2 regions of the Pseudomonas sp. F220 genome follow, and region 1 is predicted to be linked to the other one. Evidence: riboswitches for the same ligand, from Rfam matches in the RefSeq annotation. Region 1 holds a riboswitch; the other holds the start of a gene.
The links. Region 1 has a riboswitch for cobalamin ahead of cobW (cobalamin biosynthesis protein CobW). Riboswitches for the same ligand answer to the same signal wherever they lie in the genome.
Positions count from the first base shown of each region.

Region 1 (8,732 bases):
GCTGGCGATCTGGTCGCCGCTTAGGCTTTCCACGGCAGCGAGCATGCCACCCTGAAATTGGTAATAATCATTGGAATCAAGCAAGTCGTGCTCGCGGTTATCCTGGTTTTGCAGGACCGCCTGGACCTGGCTCAAACGCTGAGCGAATTGCTCGCGAGCCGCCGTGCCTTCATCGGAACCGCCATAGGCGTAGCCACCCCAGCTCAGGTAAACCTCGGCCAGGTCCTCTCGGCTTTGCCACAAACGACCGTCGATTGCGCCCTGCACCCCTGCGCCATAGGCGCCGGGTTTGGCGCCGAATATCCGCCAGCCGGCCTGACGTGCTGCAGCGTCCTCGTCCAGCCCAGACTGCAACAGCGTCTCACGCTCACTGCGGACCTTGGCTGCCAGCAGATTCAGGTCATCCGGCTCGTCCAACGCGGCAACGGCCTGCACCGCCGCATCGAACAAGCGGATCAGGTTGGCGAAGGCATCGCGGAAGAACCCGGAAACCCGCAAGGTGACGTCCACCCGTGGCCGGTCCAGCAGACTCAGGGGCAGGATTTCAAAATCGTCGACCCGCTGACTGCCGGTCGCCCACACCGGGCGCACGCCCATCAGCGCCATCGCCTGGGCGATATCGTCGCCGCCGGTGCGCATGGTCGCCGTGCCCCAGACCGAAAGACCAAGCTGACGCAAGTGGTCGCCGTGATCCTGCAGGTGCCGCTCAAGAATCAGGTTCGCCGACTGAAAACCGATACGCCAGGCCGTGGTGGTTGGCAGGTTGCGCACGTCCACCGAGAAAAAGTTGCGTCCAGTAGGCAACACGTCCAGCCGCCCACGGCTCGGCGCTCCGCTGGGGCCGGCCGGGACGAAACGCCCGCTCAGGGCATCCAGCAGACCGCGCATTTCTGCCGGACCGCAGGCGTCAAGACGCGGCGCGACGATTTCGCGCAGGCTTTCGATGATCGCCTTCACGTCAGTCCAGCCCGGTTCGTTCAATCTGTCGACATCAGCGCTTAATGCCTGCTCGATCAACTGCGCAGCAAACAGCTCAAGACGTTCACGGCTATCGCCAGCGGTGCGCCAAAGTTCATCACTCAGTGATTGCAGTTCAACCGGGCGCGGGCCGGTCCAAGGCTCGGCCAACACACAGTCCAGCGGATCAAAACCCAGTTCAAAGGCTTTGGCCAAAGCACGTAGCACACTCGACTGCGCACCGCGTCCATCACCACGGGGAATGCGCAGCAATGCCAGCAGGGTATCGATGCGCAAGCGACCGGTTGGCGACTCGCCGAACACATGCAAGCCATCGCGGATCTGCGACTCTTTCAAGTCGCACAAATAGGTGTCGAGGCGCGGTAGCCAGATCGCCGCGTCGGCGTCGCTGTTGAGATTTTCGTCCAGTTGCAGTTCGCGGTCGATGTGCGTATCGCGCACCAGCTTCAGAATATCGCGCTGCAACTCACGGGCCCGGCGTGGATCAAGCAACTGCGCTTCGTAATACTCGTCGGCCAGCAGCTCAAGATTGCGCAGCGGGCCGTAGGTCTCGGCACGGGTCAACGGCGGCATCAGGTGATCGATGATCACTGCCTGAGTGCGACGTTTGGCTTGGGCGCCCTCACCCGGGTCGTTGACGATAAACGGATAGATGTTCGGCAACGGACCCAGCAGTGCATCCGGCCAGCAGTTTTCCGAAAGGCCGACACCCTTGCCCGGCAACCATTCGAGGTTGCCGTGCTTGCCGACGTGGATCACCCCGTGGGCGCCATAGGTTTTTCGCAACCAGAAATAGAACGCCAGATAGCCATGAGGCGGCACCAGATCCGGGTCGTGATAGACCGCGCTCGGGTCGACCTGATAACCCCGTGCCGGCTGAATACCGACAAAGGTCAGACCGAAGCGCAGACCGGCGATCATCATTCGCCCACTGCGGAACATCGGGTCATTTTCAGGTGTGCCCCAGCGCTCCAGCACCGCATTACGATTGGTTTCGGGCAATGCATTGAACATCAAGAAATAGTCGTCCAGCGCCAGGCTTTGCTGACACGGCCGCTGGTCGAGGGTCTCCAGATCGTTGCTGACTCCACCGAGCAATTGCTGAATCAGCGCCGTGCCACTTTCAGGCAAATCAGCCGGCAGCGGATAGCCCTCAGCGTGCAGCGCCCGCAGAATATTCAGCGCTGCTGCCGGAGTGTCGAGACCGACACCATTACCGATCCGACCATCGCGAGTCGGGTAGTTGGCAAGAATCAACGCGATACGCTTTTCGCCGTTCGGCACCCGCGCCATATCAATCCAGCGCCGCGCCAGTTCAGCGACGAAGTCCATACGCTCCGGTTGCGGTCGGTAGCAGACCACATCCGACTGGCTGCGCTCGCTACGCCAGGCCAGGTCCTTGAAGCTGATGGGCCGACTGATGATGCGCCCATCCAGTTCCGGCAAGGCGATATGCATGGCCAGGTCCCGGGGCCCAAGGCCCTGCTCGCTGGCGCGCCAACCGGGCTCGTTGTCCTGAGCGCAAATCGCCTGGATCACCGGAATATTGCGCCGGAACGGCCGCAGGTGCGGTGCCTCAGGGCTGGACTGAGCAAAACCGGTGGTGTTCAAAATCACCCCAGCCTCGACCTCGTCCAGCAAGTCCTCGACCACCGTCAGGCAGCCGGGCTCTTTTAAACTGGCCAGCGCAATCGGCAACGGGTTAAGCCCCGCCGCCTGCAAGCGCTGGCAGAAAACATCGATGAAGCCAGTATTCGCCGCCTGCAAGTGCGAGCGGTAGAACAACACCGCCGCCACAGGCTGATCGGCGTGCCAGTCGGCCTGCCAATCGCTGAGTGCAGCGTTGCTTTTGTGGGGATGGTAAATCGCCGTGCGCGGCAAAATGTGTGGTTCGGCCCAAGGATAATCGCGGCCCAGCCAGCGATTGGCGAGGCAACGATACAGATCCAGCGCATTAGCCAAACCGCCCTGACGCAAGAAGTGCCAAAGCCGATCACGGTCTTCGGCGACTACCGTGCTCAGGTCGCTCAGTTCAGGGTCGGGACAGTCATCGCCCGGCACCAGAATCAGCTGCACGCCCTGCTCGGCCAGCTGCACCAGACGCTCGATGCCGTAACGCCAATAGCCAATCCCACCGTGCAATGAAATCAGGATGACTTTGGCGTGACGCAAGACCTCATCGACATACAGGTCGACCGAAGCATGATTCTGCACCTGCATCGGGTTGGCCAGACGCAGACTCGGGTAGTCGTCCGGCAACTGCTGCGCGGCTTCGGCGAGCAGCGCCAGGCTGGAATCGCCGCTGCACAGGATCACCAGCTCGGCGGGGGTTTGTCCAAGGTCGGCAATGTTGTCATCCGACACGAAACCGCCGGGCTGGGTCCTGAGCAGGTGCATGGCTTAGACGCTAAGTGCGGCGCGCAATTGCGCTTCGATCAGAGCGGCGTCCAGTGCCTGGCCGATCAGCACCAGATGCGTTGCACGTGGCTCATCGGCGCGCCAAGCGCGGTCGAAGTGTTTATCGAAACGCGTGCCCACGCCCTGGATCAGCAAGCGCATCGGCTTGTTCGGGACGGCGGCGAAGCCTTTGACTCGCAGAATGCCATGCTGAACCACCAATTGGGTCAGGACGTCCAGCAGCAGGCTTTCGTCGGCTTGGGGCAGTTCGATGGAGATGGAATCGAAGGCGTCGTGGTCATGGTCGTCATGCCCTTCACTATCGGCGTCGCCACCGTGGTGGTGATCATGGTGGCTGTGACGGCTGTCGATGTGTTCTTCGGAACCCGCGCCCAGGCCGATCAAAACGTCCAGTGGCACACGACCGCTGCTGGCTTCGATGATTTTTACTGCAGGCGGCAGTTCTTCGGCGACTTCCAGGCGCACTTTGGCCAGGTCTTCAGGGCTGATCAGGTCAGCTTTGTTGAGGATCACCAGGTCGGCGCTGGCCAATTGGTCGGCGAACAGCTCGTGCAGCGGCGATTCGTGGTCCAGGTTCGGATCGAGCTTGCGTTGGGCGTCGACCTGGTCCGGGAACGCGGCGAAAGTGCCGGCGGCCACGGCCGGGCTGTCGACCACAGTGATCACCGCGTCGACGGTGCAGGCACTGCGGATTTCCGGCCACTGGAAGGCTTGCACCAGCGGTTTTGGCAGGGCCAGACCGGAAGTTTCAATGAGGATGTGGTCAAGGTCAGCGCGACGGGCAACCAGTTCGCGCATCACCGGGAAGAACTCTTCCTGGACGGTGCAGCACAGGCAACCGTTGGCCAGTTCATAGACCCGGCCGTTGGCTTCTTCCTCAGTGCAACCGATGGCGCATTGCTTGAGGATTTCGCCGTCGATGCCCAACTCGCCAAACTCATTGACGATCACCGCGATACGCCGGCCCTGCGCGTTATCGAGCATGTGCCGCAGCAAGGTGGTTTTGCCTGAGCCGAGGAAGCCGGTAACGATGGTGACGGGAAGTTTGGCCAGTGTTTTCATCGGATGCCCTTTGGCAAAGTGGCGGGCATACGGGACGACAACCGCGAACGTGGGCGCGGAAGATTTCGCCACCGGATCACCCCGCCCGGTTGTAGTGAGAATCTGTTACGAGGCAGGTCTCCTGGCTGACGGCTTGCCGGTCTTTCAACTGGCGATTTCTGCGCCTTCCCGCTTGCCCTATGGATAGAGCGTGCAGTGGCATGGCAGAAACGGAACCGTTCACAGTTGCGGGGGCAGCCGCGGCATTGACCGCGTTCCCTTCTTAGCTTCGGCTCAAGCGCCGAAGAACCTCGAAAGCGCAAGGCTACGCATCGCTTGGGAGCGGGTCAATGTCTTGTAGCGCCAGCACCGCCCCCATCGCGAGCAGGCTCGCTCCCACACTGGAATGCGATTAACTGTGAGAGCGAGCCTGCTCGCGATGGAAACGCCTCGGTTTCCAGGTGAGAAATCTTGCCAATTGACGCCCATCCCCCGCTCATGTTCTCCTTCACACCTTGTTACGGGTGCCCTTCACAGGGTGAAACGGGAAACCGGTGAGTCATGTGCTTTACTCAAAGCCTTGATCAGTCCGGTGCTGCCCCCGCAACGGTAAGCGAGCGAAGAGTCAGATCCACTGTGCCAGCAGTTCGGCATGGGAAGGCGACTCTTGCAGGTTCAGGCAATAGCCAAACCCCTCGCGAGCCCGGAGACCGGCCCGTAATACATAGTGTCCTGTACGGCTAGTTCGTTAGCTCAGGCACTGAATAACAAACCCGCGGTGGGCGGGCGCTGTTTGAACCTCTGCGTGCCTGTCTCGCGGGGTTTTCATGCGCTCGATTCACCCGCTGACACACCAGAGGGAAGCGCCATGTCGATCATCAGCAGCACCCGCCACGCAGGCACCGCCAGCACCACATCCACCCTGAGCCAACGCCTGATTGCCGCCATCGGCGCATCGATTCTGGGCGCGTGCCTGGTGTACTTCGCCGGTTTCTCGCACATCGATGCAGTGCACAACGCGGCCCACGACACCCGTCACAGCTCCGCCTTCCCGTGTCATTGAGACCTGTCGACATGATCAAACGTATTGCGCAAACCGCAGGTTTCACCGGGTTGCTCGCGGCTCTGTTGCTGACCCTGCTGCAAAGCTTCTGGGTCGCGCCGCTGATTCTCCAGGCGGAAACCTACGAAAAAGCCCCGGCCGCCGAAATTCACGAACACGCTGAAGGTGCCATGGCCGGTCATACCCATGATGCCGAAGCCTGGGAGCCGGAAGATGGCTGGCAGCGCGTGCTGTCGACCACCGGTGGCAATCTGGTGGTAGCGGTCGGTTTTGCCCTGATGCTTGCCGGTCTCTATACCTTGCGCGCTCCAAACCGTACGTCTCAGGGCTTGCTCTGGGGCCTGGCCGGTTACGCGACCTTCGTGCTGGCGCCAACCTTGGGTTTGCCACCTGAATTGCCGGGCACCGCCGCGGCGGACCTTGCGTCACGACAGATCTGGTGGATCGGTACGGCGTCTTCGACGGCAGTCGGCATCGCGCTGATGGTGTTCGGCAAGCACTGGCTGCTGAAGATTCTCGGCGTGGCGATTCTGGCGGTTCCGCACTTCATCGGCGCACCACAGCCGGATGTGCATTCCAGCCTGGCGCCGGAAGCCCTGGAGTCGCAATTCAAAATTGCCTCTCAGCTGACCAACGCCGCATTCTGGCTGGCCCTGGGCCTGATCAGCGCCTGGCTGTTCCGGCGTAAAAGCGAAGGTCAACACCACGCATGACTGACATCAGCACAGCGCCGACCCTGGTGGTCGGCCTGGGCTGCCAGCGTGGCTGCCCCGCCAGCACGTTGCGGGCGCTGCTCGATCAGGCGTTGCACGCCCATCACATTGAGCTTCGAGCGATCCGGGCCTTGGCCAGTATCGACTTGAAACGCGATGAACCTGGCCTGCTCGAACTGGCCGAACAATTGGCGCTGCCACTGACGTGCTTCAGTAGCGTGCAACTCGCTGCCTACGAACCTCAACTCAGTCACCGCTCAGAGATCGCCTTTGAACGCACCGGTTGCTACGGTGTGGCCGAAAGCGCTGCGCTGGCACTGGCCGAACAGCTGACGCAAAACCCGGCCAAGCTGCTGATCTCGCGACAGAAATACGCCCAAGCCACCTTTGCATTGGCGTCTGCGCCGTAAAATCTCCGATAATCCACTCCCTTGATCATGAGCAATCTTCATCTGAAGCGTTGCCAACACGACTTTGCACAGGAAACAGCCATGACCGTTTACTTTATCGGCGCAGGTCCCGGCGACCCGGAACTGATCACCGTCAAAGGCCAGCGGCTGATCCGCAATTGCCCGGTCATCATCTATGCTGGCTCGCTGGTACCCGCGGCCGTGCTGGAAGGCCATCAGGCCGAACAGGTGGTCAACAGCGCAGAGTTGCACCTGGAGCAGATTATTGAACTGATCAAGACCGCCCATGGCAAAGGCCAGGATGTGGCCCGGGTGCATTCCGGCGATCCGAGCCTGTACGGCGCGATTGGCGAGCAGATTCGCTATTTGCGCGAGCTGAATATTCCCTTTGAAATCATCCCCGGCGTGACGGCGACAGCTGCCTGCGCTGCGTTGCTGGGCGCGGAGTTGACGCTCCCGGATGTGTCCCAGAGCGTGATTCTGACCCGCTACGCCGACAAAACCGCAATGCCCGCTGGGGAAGAACTCGGCAGCCTGGCGCAGCATGGGGCGACCATGGCGATTCATCTGGGGGTCAACCATCTGCAGAAAATCATCGCCGAACTGGTCCCGCACTATGGCGTGGACTGCCCGATTGCGGTGATCCATCGCGCCACCTGGCCGGATCAGGATTGGGTGGTGGGTACGTTGGCGGATATCGCTGAAAAGGTTCAGGCAAAAGGATTTCGCCGTACCGCGCTGATTCTCGTGGGCCGAGTACTGGCCAGCGACAATTTTAGCGAGTCGTCGCTGTATCACGCCAGGCATGCACATCTCTATCGCCCTTAGGACGCCTTCGCGAGCAAGCCCGCTCCCACAAGGTCCTGTGTCAGTCTGATATTTAGAGAACCACCCTAATCTAGTGTGGGAGCGTGGCTTGCCCGCGATCGAGGACGAAGTCCTCGCAATCCAGCGAATGCGTTTTACCTGACGAACCGCGGTTGCTGATTTTAGGGTTGCTTCGCCATAAGCCTGTCTTTCACCCATAAAAAAACGGCACTCACGGGTGCCGTTTTTTTGTTTGCAGCGAACGCCTTAGTAGTAGGCGTTTTCTTTCTGCGTGTGGTCGGTGACGTCACGTACACCTTTGAGCTCGGGAATACGCTCAAGCAGCGTGCGCTCGATGCCTTCTCTCAAGGTCACGTCAGCCTGACCGCAGCCCTGGCAGCCGCCGCCGAATTTCAACACCGCGATACCGTCTTCAACCACATCAATCAGGCTGACCTGACCACCGTGGCTGGCCAGCCCCGGGTTGATTTCGGTTTGCAGGTAATAGTTGATGCGCTCGTTGACCGGGCTGTCAGCGTTGACCATCGGAACTTTGGCGTTTGGCGCCTTGATGGTCAGCTGGCCACCCATACGATCGGTGGCGTAATCAACCACGGCATCGTCCAGGAAGGCTTCGCTGAAGGAATCAATATAAGCGGTGAAGCTTTTGAGCCCCAGCGCAGTATCTTCCGGTTTTTCTTCGCCTGGCTTGCAATAGGCAATACAAGTTTCGGCGTATTGGGTGCCAGGCTGGGTAATAAAGACTCGAATGCCAATCCCCGGGGTGTTCTGCTTAGAGAGCAGATCAGCCAGATAATCGTGGGCGGCATCGGTAATGGTTATGGCGGTCATGGAAACTCCTCGCAGGCTTGGACGCAGTTTACGCCAATCATCGCGCCGCACAAAGTCCTAGTATTTATGTCGGGAAAGAACCGACGGCCCTCAGGGCCGCCGGCGAAGCGCTTACAGATTTTCGTAGCGGTTCATGTCCAGCACGCCCGCTTCCACCGGCTCGGTCTCGCGGATGTATTCGGTCAGGTCATGGAAGTACTGCCAGAACTGCGGATGGCTGCGGCGAATCCCCCAGCGGTCGACGATTTTCTCGAAGAGTTTGGCGTCCTTGGCGCTCTCCATCTGTGCAACAAACTCAGGGACCTGCTCGGCCGGGATGTTGAAGATGAAGTTCGGATAGCTGCTGAGCACGCCCGGGTAAATCGTCAACGTATCCAACCCGGGTTGATAACGCAGCGCCTCGCCGAGCAGGAACGCCACGTTGCTGTGGGCGCGGTTGCGCAGCAGGCT
Region 1 covers NZ_JBVASJ010000004.1:69,563-78,294, forward strand. Annotated here, with positions in the region: gene cobN (cobaltochelatase subunit CobN) at 1-3,375, opposite strand, end outside; gene cobW (cobalamin biosynthesis protein CobW) at 3,379-4,458, opposite strand; cobalamin riboswitch at 4,553-4,766, opposite strand; cobalamin riboswitch at 4,943-5,170, shown strand; gene ACZYSM_RS05605 (CbtB domain-containing protein) at 5,306-5,500, shown strand; gene ACZYSM_RS05610 (CbtA family protein) at 5,512-6,213, shown strand; gene ACZYSM_RS05615 (cobalamin biosynthesis protein) at 6,210-6,623, shown strand; gene cobM (precorrin-4 C(11)-methyltransferase) at 6,705-7,451, shown strand; gene nfuA (Fe-S biogenesis protein NfuA) at 7,698-8,282, opposite strand; gene ACZYSM_RS05630 (fatty acid cis/trans isomerase) at 8,394-8,732, opposite strand, start outside.

Region 2 (8,732 bases), on a different contig from region 1:
GCCCGAACAGGGCCAGTTCCTCGCATTGCTGGTCAAGCTAACCGGCGCCAAGCGTTTGCTGGAAGTCGGCACTTTCACCGGCTACAGCGCCTTATGCATGGCCGCAGCCTTGCCCGATGACGGTACCTTGATCTGCTGCGATATCCCCGGTGATTACAATGCCACTGCCCGCCGTTACTGGCAGGAGGCAGGTGTGGCGCAGCGAATTGATTTGCGCCTGGCACCTGCACTGGAAACCCTGGCGCAAATCGAGCAGCAAGGGCGGGGTGGCTGTTTCGACTTGATCTTCATCGATGCCGACAAAGCCAACTATCCAGCCTATCTGGAGAGTGCTTTGCGTCTGCTGCGAAGCGGCGGCCTGGCGATTTTCGATAACACACTGTGGAGCGGGCGGGTGCTTGAGGTGAATCCCGAGAGTGAAGACACCCGAGCCATCCAGGCGCTGAACTGCGCCTTGAAGGATGACCCGCGTGTCGACTTGTCGCTGTTGCCGTTAGGCGATGGGCTGACGTTGTGCCGCAAATTGTAGGAGCAATCGGTCGACGCTCGATTGCTCCTACAAGGTCATTTTTATTTAGCCGACACCCATCAAGCCTTGTTTCCCAGATCATCGGCCTGCCGATTGGTTCAGCCTCTCAGCCGCGCGCCTCTTTGAGCAGCATGGCGACGCCCGGGTGATAGTTGCCCGCTTCGTTGCGCAACTTGCGGTAGGCATAGGGGAAATACCAGGCCACGGCGCAGGTATGTTCCTTTTGCAGATCGTCGAGCATGTCCTGGAGTTCCTCCGGGGTGGCGCTCTGTTGGGTCTTTTGTGGCGCAACAAACAGGCAGCCAAGTTTCAGATCGCTGGCGTAGCTGACTTTCTTCGCGTCGCTCGTGATGTCGAGCAGCGCTTGAGTGAGATTCAGATTGTTGACCCGTGGCCAGCGCTGGGTGGCCTGGATGTAGACCCGTTCTTCTTTGGTGGCGAGGTAGAGGTCGGCACGCCCGTTGCGGTCGCCGTCTTCTTGCTGCTTTTTCGTTGTGGTTTGCTCCAGTGTCACCATTTCCGCCATCCATGCTGCAGCCGACAGCAGGCCAAGGTTGGCGCGTTCATCGAACCAATAAGGGGATTCGTTATCACCGCGCACCTGGTTGTAGCGATCGATACAGTCAAACCAGCGCTCCAGCGCCGGGCGCAGGAATTCCAGCTTCGGATTGCTGATGATCATGCCTTGCATGTTGCTTACCCTTATTCGTGTGATGTTAGAGTTGTGGCTCTTTGATATCACTGCTTTCCGCGTGGCACAAGATTGGCGTCAGTTTTTTGATCGGTGCCGCACAATCGAGGTTGAACGCCCCGGGTTTAATTGACGCTCCACCCCCAACCCTCTAACCTTCGCGACTTGTTTCAGGTGCTCTGTGGCCAACGGTCGACAGAGTGAAACAGGGAAGCCGGTGAGTGTGCGTTCTTTAACAGAGCGGGCAGCGATCCCGGCGCTGCCCCCGCAACGGTAAATGAGTCAAGGCTGCGCTTGTACCACTGTGTCGAGTGTCGACATGGGAAGGTGTGCAGTCCGGGATAACCCCACTCATGAGCCCGGAGACCGGCCTGATTCATCCAACGGCATCACGGTGGGCGATGCCAGGCTTATGCCGTCTATTTTTATTCCTGCCCCCCATTATCCACCCTAGTGGAGAGCTGCCATGACTGAATCCCCCGATCGTGACGAACGCCATCTGGCGCGCATGCTGCGTAAAAAAGCCGTCATCGACGAGCGCATTGCCAACTCACCAAACGAATGCGGATTGCTGTTGGTTCTGACCGGCAACGGCAAAGGTAAAAGCAGTTCCGCCTTCGGCATGCTTGCCCGGGCCATGGGTCACGGTATGCAATGCGGCGTGGTGCAGTTCATCAAGGGTCGCAACAGCACCGGTGAGGAGCTGTTCTTTCGACGCTTCCCCGAGCAAGTACGGTTTCACGTCATGGGCGAAGGCTTCACCTGGGAAACCCAGGATCGCCAGCGTGACATCGCCGCCGCTGAAGCGGCCTGGGAAGTGTCCCGTGAACTGCTGTGCGACCCGGCCATTGGTCTGGTGGTGCTCGACGAGCTGAACATCGCCCTCAAACACGGCTATCTGGACCTGGACCAGGTGCTCAGCGACTTGCAGGCTCGCCCGCCGATGCAGCATGTACTGGTCACCGGTCGCGGCGCCAAACCCGAAATGATCGACCTGGCCGACACGGTCACCGAAATGGGCGTGCTCAAACATGCGTTCCAGGCCGGGATCAAAGCGCAAAAAGGCATCGAGCTGTGAGTAATAAAGCATGAGTGATTCACGTCATTGCCCGGCGGTACTGATCGCCGCGCCGGCTTCCGGTCAGGGCAAGACCACCGTGACCGCCGCATTGGCCCGCTTGCATCGCAATCAGGGGCGTAATGTTCGGGTATTCAAGTGCGGCCCGGACTTTCTCGACCCGATGATTCTCGAACGCGCCAGCGGCGCGCCGGTGTATCAATTGGACATGTGGATGGTCGGCGAGCAAGAAAGCCGTCGATTGTTGTGGGAAGCGGCGGGCGAGGCAGACCTGATCCTGATCGAAGGGGTTATGGGCCTGTTCGACGGCACGCCGTCCAGCGCCGACCTGGCGCGGCACTTCGGTGTGCCGGTGCTCGCAGTGATCGACGGTACGGCCATGGCCCAGACCTTTGGCGCTCTGGCCTTGGGCCTGGCGCGCTATCAGCCGGACTTGCCGTTTGCCGGTGTGCTGGCCAACCGCGTCGGCACTTTGCGTCATGCGCAATTGCTCGAAGGCAGCCTGACCGAAGGTCTGCGCTGGTATGGCGCGTTGTCTCGGGAAACCGGGATCGAATTGCCGAGCCGCCACTTGGGCCTGGTCCAGGCCAGCGAGCTGAATGATCTGGATCTGCGCCTCGACGCGGCGGCCGACGCCTTGGCCGGCAGCTGCGAAGTGGCGTTGCCGCCAGCGATCGAGTTCGCCGCGCCTGAGGTTGTCGTCACCGAGCCATTGCTGGCGGGTGTGCGGATTGCCGTGGCCCGCGATGAAGCGTTCGCGTTCACCTATGGCGCGAGCCTGGACCTGCTCCGGGCGATGGGTGCCGAATTGCTGTTTTTCTCGCCCATCCATGACCGCGAATTGCCCGAGGCTGACAGCGTGTACCTGCCGGGCGGCTACCCGGAGCTGCATCATGTGGCGTTGGCGGAAAACGCCACGATGCTGGCAGCGATCCGCGCGCACCATGCGGCCGGCAAGCCGTTGCTGGCCGAATGTGGTGGCATGTTGTATCTGCTTGATTCCCTGACCGATGTCGAGGGGCAACGCGCCGAGTTGGTAGGGTTGCTGGCGGGGGACGCGGTGATGCAAAAGCGCCTGGCGGCGCTGGCCTTGCAGGCGGTTGATCTGCCAGAAGGTTCGTTGCGCGGTCACACCTATCACCACTCGCTGACCAGCACAGCGCTTGAGCCGATTGCCCGAGGCCTGAGCCCCAACGGTGGACGGGGTGCTGAAGCGGTCTATCGTGATGGTCGAATGACCGCGTCCTACGTGCACTTCTATTTCCCGTCCAATCCATCGGCAGTGGCCGCGTTGTTTGCGCCGGATTCCGAGACCGCTATCGCGAGCAGGCTCGCTCCCACATTAGACCGCGTGCTCCCCGGGAAAGCCGACTTGCTTGCAGAAGAGTCTTACTCAACAGACAAAGCGACGCAATTCACTGTGGGAGCGAGCCTGCTCGCGAAGAGGCCATGACCGACAACGCATTCAGTCCGGCCGAACGTGAAGCTGTTTATCGCGCTATCGGCGAGCGCCGCGACATGCGTCACTTCGCTGGCGGCACCGTCGAGCCCGAACTGCTCAGACGCTTGCTCGAAGCCGCCCATCAAGCCCCTAGTGTGGGCCTGATGCAGCCGTGGCGGTTTATCCGCATTACCGATCGCCCGCTGCGCGGCAAGATCCAGCAACTGGTGGAAGAAGAGCGGGTGCGCACCGCCGAGGCGCTGGGCGAGCGTTCCGACGACTTCATGAAACTGAAAGTCGAAGGCATCAACGACTGCGCCGAAGTGCTGGTCGCCGCGCTAATGGATGATCGCGAGCGGCATATCTTTGGTCGCCGGACCTTGCCGGAAATGGACATGGCGTCGTTGTCTTGCGCGATTCAGAACCTCTGGCTGGCGTCCCGCGCCGAAGGGCTGGGCATGGGCTGGGTGTCGTTATTCGAGCCCAAGGCCCTGGCCGATCTGCTCGGTCTGCCGGCCGGGGCCAAGCCGCTGGCAGTGTTATGTCTGGGACCGGTCACGGCGTTTTATCCGGCCCCCATGCTAGTGCTGGAAGGCTGGGCGCAGCCGCGTCAGCTGAGTGAATTGCTGTATGAAAATTATTGGGGAGTGAGTCAATGAGTGTGGCGTTGTTGAGTGTCGCCGCAGTCGCGCTGGATGCGTTGCTGGGTGAACCCAAGCGCTGGCATCCGCTGGTAGCGTTCGGTCGTTTTGCCGATCGCATCGAGCAACGTTTCAATTCTGGCGGTCGGGGCTGGCGCAGTCACGGCGTCACCGCCTGGGTGTTGGCGGTATTACCGCTGACCCTGCTGGTGACTGCACTTTCCTGGCTGCCCTATGTCGGCTGGCTGGTCGAGATCCTCGCGCTGTATTGCGCCCTTGGTCTACGCAGCCTCGGCGAGCATGTCGAGCCGGTTGCTCAAGCTTTGCGCAGCGATGACCTGGACGAAGCACGGCGCAGAGTGGGTTATCTGGTCAGCCGTCAGACCAGTGAGCTTGATTCAACGGAGGTCGCTCGGGCCGCCACCGAGTCGGTGCTGGAAAACGGCAGCGACGCGGTGTTCGCCGCATTGTTCTGGTTTGCTATCGCCGGTGCGCCAGGCGTGGTGTTGTATCGCCTGAGCAATACCCTGGACGCGATGTGGGGCTATCGAAATGAACGCTTCGAACGCTTCGGCTGGGCTGCGGCGAAGATCGACGATGGTCTTAACTATATTCCTGCTCGCCTGGTTGCCCTGACCTACGCGCTCTTGGGCAAGACTCGTCTGGCACTCAAATGCTGGCGGACTCAAGGGCCCACTTGGGACAGTCCGAACGCAGGTCCGGTGATGGCGGCGGGTGCAGGTGCCTTGGGCGTGGAGTTGGGCGGGGCAGCGATCTACCACGGTGAATTGCATCAGCGTCCGCAACTGGGCGAGGGTGTGCCGGCCGATGCCAATTCCATCGACCGTGGCTGGCAACTGGTGCAGCGCGGCGTGTGGTTATGGTTGCTGCTTCTCTGCGTGGGAGCTGAGTTTTATGCTTGAGCACGGTGGACGCTTACGCAAGGCCGCGCTGCAATACGGTATTGCCGAAGCCGATTGGCTGGACCTGTCCAGCGGTCTTGCGCCTTGGCCGTGGCCAGTGCCGGAGATCCCTCTGCGGGCCTGGGCGCGTTTGCCGGAAACCGATGATGGTCTTGAGCAGGCCGCCTGCGATTATTACGGCGCGGCTCAAGTGCTGCCGGTGCCGGGCTCACAAGCGGCGATCCAGTTACTGCCGCGTTTGCGCCGTGCCGGCAAGGTTGGCGTGCTCTCGCCTTGTTACGCCGAGCATGCCGAGGCTTGGCGCCGTGGCGGTTATATCGTGCGTGAGGTGCTGGAGCAGGAAGTGGATTTCTTTCTCGACAGCCTTGATGTGCTGGTGGTGGTCAACCCGAACAACCCGACCGGCCTGAGCCTGACCCCCGATCGTCTGCTCGACTGGCATGCGCGACTGGCGCAACGCGGTGGCTGGCTGGTGGTCGATGAAGCGTTCATGGACAACACCCCGCATTTGAGTCTGGCCGCTCATGCCAATCAGGTCGGGTTAATCGTTTTGCGTTCATTCGGCAAGTTTTTCGGCTTGGCCGGTGTGCGCCTGGGCTTTGTGTTGGCCGAACGCAAGCTGCTCAAATTGCTCGCCGAACAGGTCGGACCGTGGTCGGTCAGCGGGCCGACGCGGGTGCTGGGACAGGTTTGCCTGCGCGATACGGTGGGGCATGCCCGGCAACGCCTGCGCAGCGAAGAGGCTAGTCAACGCTTGACGCAAGTGCTTGAGCGTCATGGGCTCAAGCCACAGGGCGGCTGCGCCTTATTCCAATGGCTGATCACTGAGCGTGCGGAACACCTGCACGAATTCATGGCTCAACGCGGCATCCTGCTGCGGATATTCACCCATAACAGCAGTCTGCGTTTTGGCTTACCGGCCGATGAAGCCGATTGGCTGCGCCTCGAGCAAGCGTTAGAGGCCTACACCAAGGAAGACGCGCCATGACTACCCTGATGGTGCAAGGCACCACCTCGGACGCAGGCAAAAGTACGCTGGTAACGGCGCTGTGCCGCTGGCTGACCCGGCAGGGCGTCAGCGTCGTGCCGTTCAAACCGCAGAACATGGCGCTCAACAGCGCGGTGACGGCGGACGGCGGTGAAATCGGTCGTGCCCAGGCGGTGCAGGCTCAGGCCGCCAATCTTGAACCGCACACCGACATGAACCCGGTGCTGCTCAAGCCCAACAGCGATACCGGCGCGCAGGTGATCATTCATGGCCGCGCGGTAACCAGCATGAACGCCGTGGCCTATCACGACTACAAAGTTATCGCCATGCAGGCAGTGTTGGCCTCCCATCAACGCCTGAGCGCCGCCTACCCGGTGGTCATGGTCGAGGGCGCGGGCTCGCCAGCCGAGATCAACCTGCGTGCTGGCGATATCGCCAATATGGGGTTTGCCGAAGCGGTGGACTGCCCGGTGTTGCTGATTGCTGACATCAATCGCGGCGGAGTGTTTGCCCATTTGGTGGGCACTTTGGAGTTGTTGTCGGCCAGTGAACAGGCACGGGTCAAAGGCTTCATCATCAACCGCTTTCGTGGCGACATTGCCTTGCTGCAACCGGGCCTCGACTGGCTCGAAGAGCGCACCGGCAAGCCTGTGATTGGCGTGTTGCCGTATGTCATGGACCTGCACCTGGAAGCTGAAGACGGCATCGATCAGCGTCAGACCAACAAGGTCGAGCAGGTACTAAAAGTGGTGGTGCCGGTCTTGCCGCGCATCAGCAACCATACCGATTTCGATCCCCTGCGTTTGCACCCGCAAGTCGATCTGCAATTCGTCGGTCCGGGCCAGCCGATTCCTCCGGCTGACTTGATCATTCTCCCCGGCTCGAAAAGTGTGCGCAGTGACCTCGCGTACCTGCGCACCAATGGCTGGGACACGGCCATCACCCGGCACCTGCGTTACGGCGGCAAGTTGCTGGGGATCTGCGGCGGTCTGCAGATGCTCGGCGAGCAGTTACATGATCCGCTGGGCCTTGAAGGCGCGGCGGGTTCCAGTGCCGGTCTGGGCCTGCTGGCATTTGCCACGGTCCTTGAAGAAGAGAAACAACTGCGCAATGTACGCGGCCATCTGGCCCTGGAAGACGCGCCCGTCAGCGGTTATGAAATTCATGCCGGAGTCACTACCGGCGCCGCGCTGGAACTGGCTGCCGTGTATCTAGACGACGGTCGCAGTGATGGCGCGCAAAGTGCGGATGGGCAAATTTTCGGCACTTATCTGCATGGTGTGTTCGAGTCGCCGGCGGCGTGCAGCGCGCTGTTGCGTTGGGCGGGTTTGCAGGATGTGCAGGAGGTGGATTACCACGCCTTGCGCGAGCGTGACATTGAGCGCTTGGCCGATCTGGTGGAAAAGCATCTTGATACGAGCTATTTGCGCGAACTCTGTGGGATTTAGGGTGAGTGTTATGGCCCTATCGCGAGCAAGCTCGCTCCTACATTTAATCCGGCAGGGCACGCAATTGCGGCACAACGAAAATCCACTGTAGGAGCGAGCTTGCTCGCGATGGGGCCAGTGGCCGCACCGCTAAATTGAAGGGATATGACCATGCTGCAACTGATCCTCGGCGGCGCTCGCTCCGGCAAGAGTCGTCTGGCTGAAAAACTCGCCTCCGACAGCGGCCTGGGCGTGACTTACATCGCTACCAGCCAGCCGTTGGATGGCGAAATGAACGAGCGCATTGCCCATCATCGCCAGCGTCGTCCGGTTGAATGGTCGTTGATCGAAGAGCCACTTGAGCTGGCCCGTGTGCTAGTCGAAACCGCCAGTGCCGAACGTTGCCTGCTGGTGGATTGCCTGACCTTGTGGCTGACCAATCTGCTGATGCTGGAAAACCCCGAACGCCTGGCCCTTGAGCGTGAGGCGCTGCTGGAGTGCCTGGCGTCGTTGCCGGGTGAAATCATTTTTGTCAGCAACGAGACCGGTCTGGGTGTCGTGCCGCTGGGCGAATTGACTCGCCGCTATGTCGATGAAGCCGGTTGGTTGCATCAAGCCCTGGCTGAGCGCTGTCAGCGTGTCGTACTGACCGTCGCCGGCCTGCCCCTGACTTTGAAAGGAACTGCGTTATGAATAACTCCTGGTGGCTGAACCCGTGTAAGCCGATCAATGTGCAGGCTTACGAGCAGGCGGCGGCCCGTCAGCAGCAACTGACCAAACCGGCCGGTTCTCTCGGCCAGCTTGAGTCGATCGCGGTGCAGTTGGCCGGGTTGCAGGGGCGGGTCAAACCGAGCCTGAATCAGCTGTGGATTGCGATCTTTGCAGGTGACCACGGTGTAGTCGCCGAAGGCGTTTCGGCGTTCCCCCAGGAAGTCACCGGGCAGATGTTGCATAACTTCGTCAGCGGCGGTGCGGCGATCAGCGTGTTGGCGCGACAGTTGGGCGCACAACTGG
Region 2 covers NZ_JBVASJ010000043.1:3,485-12,216, reverse strand. Annotated here, with positions in the region: gene ACZYSM_RS25435 (class I SAM-dependent methyltransferase) at 1-529, shown strand, start outside; gene ACZYSM_RS25430 (hypothetical protein) at 636-1,220, opposite strand; cobalamin riboswitch at 1,376-1,609, shown strand; gene cobO (cob(I)yrinic acid a,c-diamide adenosyltransferase) at 1,687-2,298, shown strand; gene ACZYSM_RS25420 (cobyrinic acid a,c-diamide synthase CobB) at 2,309-3,751, shown strand; gene bluB (5,6-dimethylbenzimidazole synthase) at 3,748-4,398, shown strand; gene cbiB (adenosylcobinamide-phosphate synthase CbiB) at 4,395-5,303, shown strand; gene cobD (threonine-phosphate decarboxylase CobD) at 5,296-6,291, shown strand; gene ACZYSM_RS25400 (cobyric acid synthase) at 6,288-7,739, shown strand; gene cobU (bifunctional adenosylcobinamide kinase/adenosylcobinamide-phosphate guanylyltransferase) at 7,890-8,411, shown strand; gene cobT (nicotinate-nucleotide--dimethylbenzimidazole phosphoribosyltransferase) at 8,408-8,732, shown strand, end outside.
Region 2: another riboswitch for cobalamin. It lies ahead of cobO (cob(I)yrinic acid a,c-diamide adenosyltransferase); the one in region 1 lies ahead of cobW (cobalamin biosynthesis protein CobW).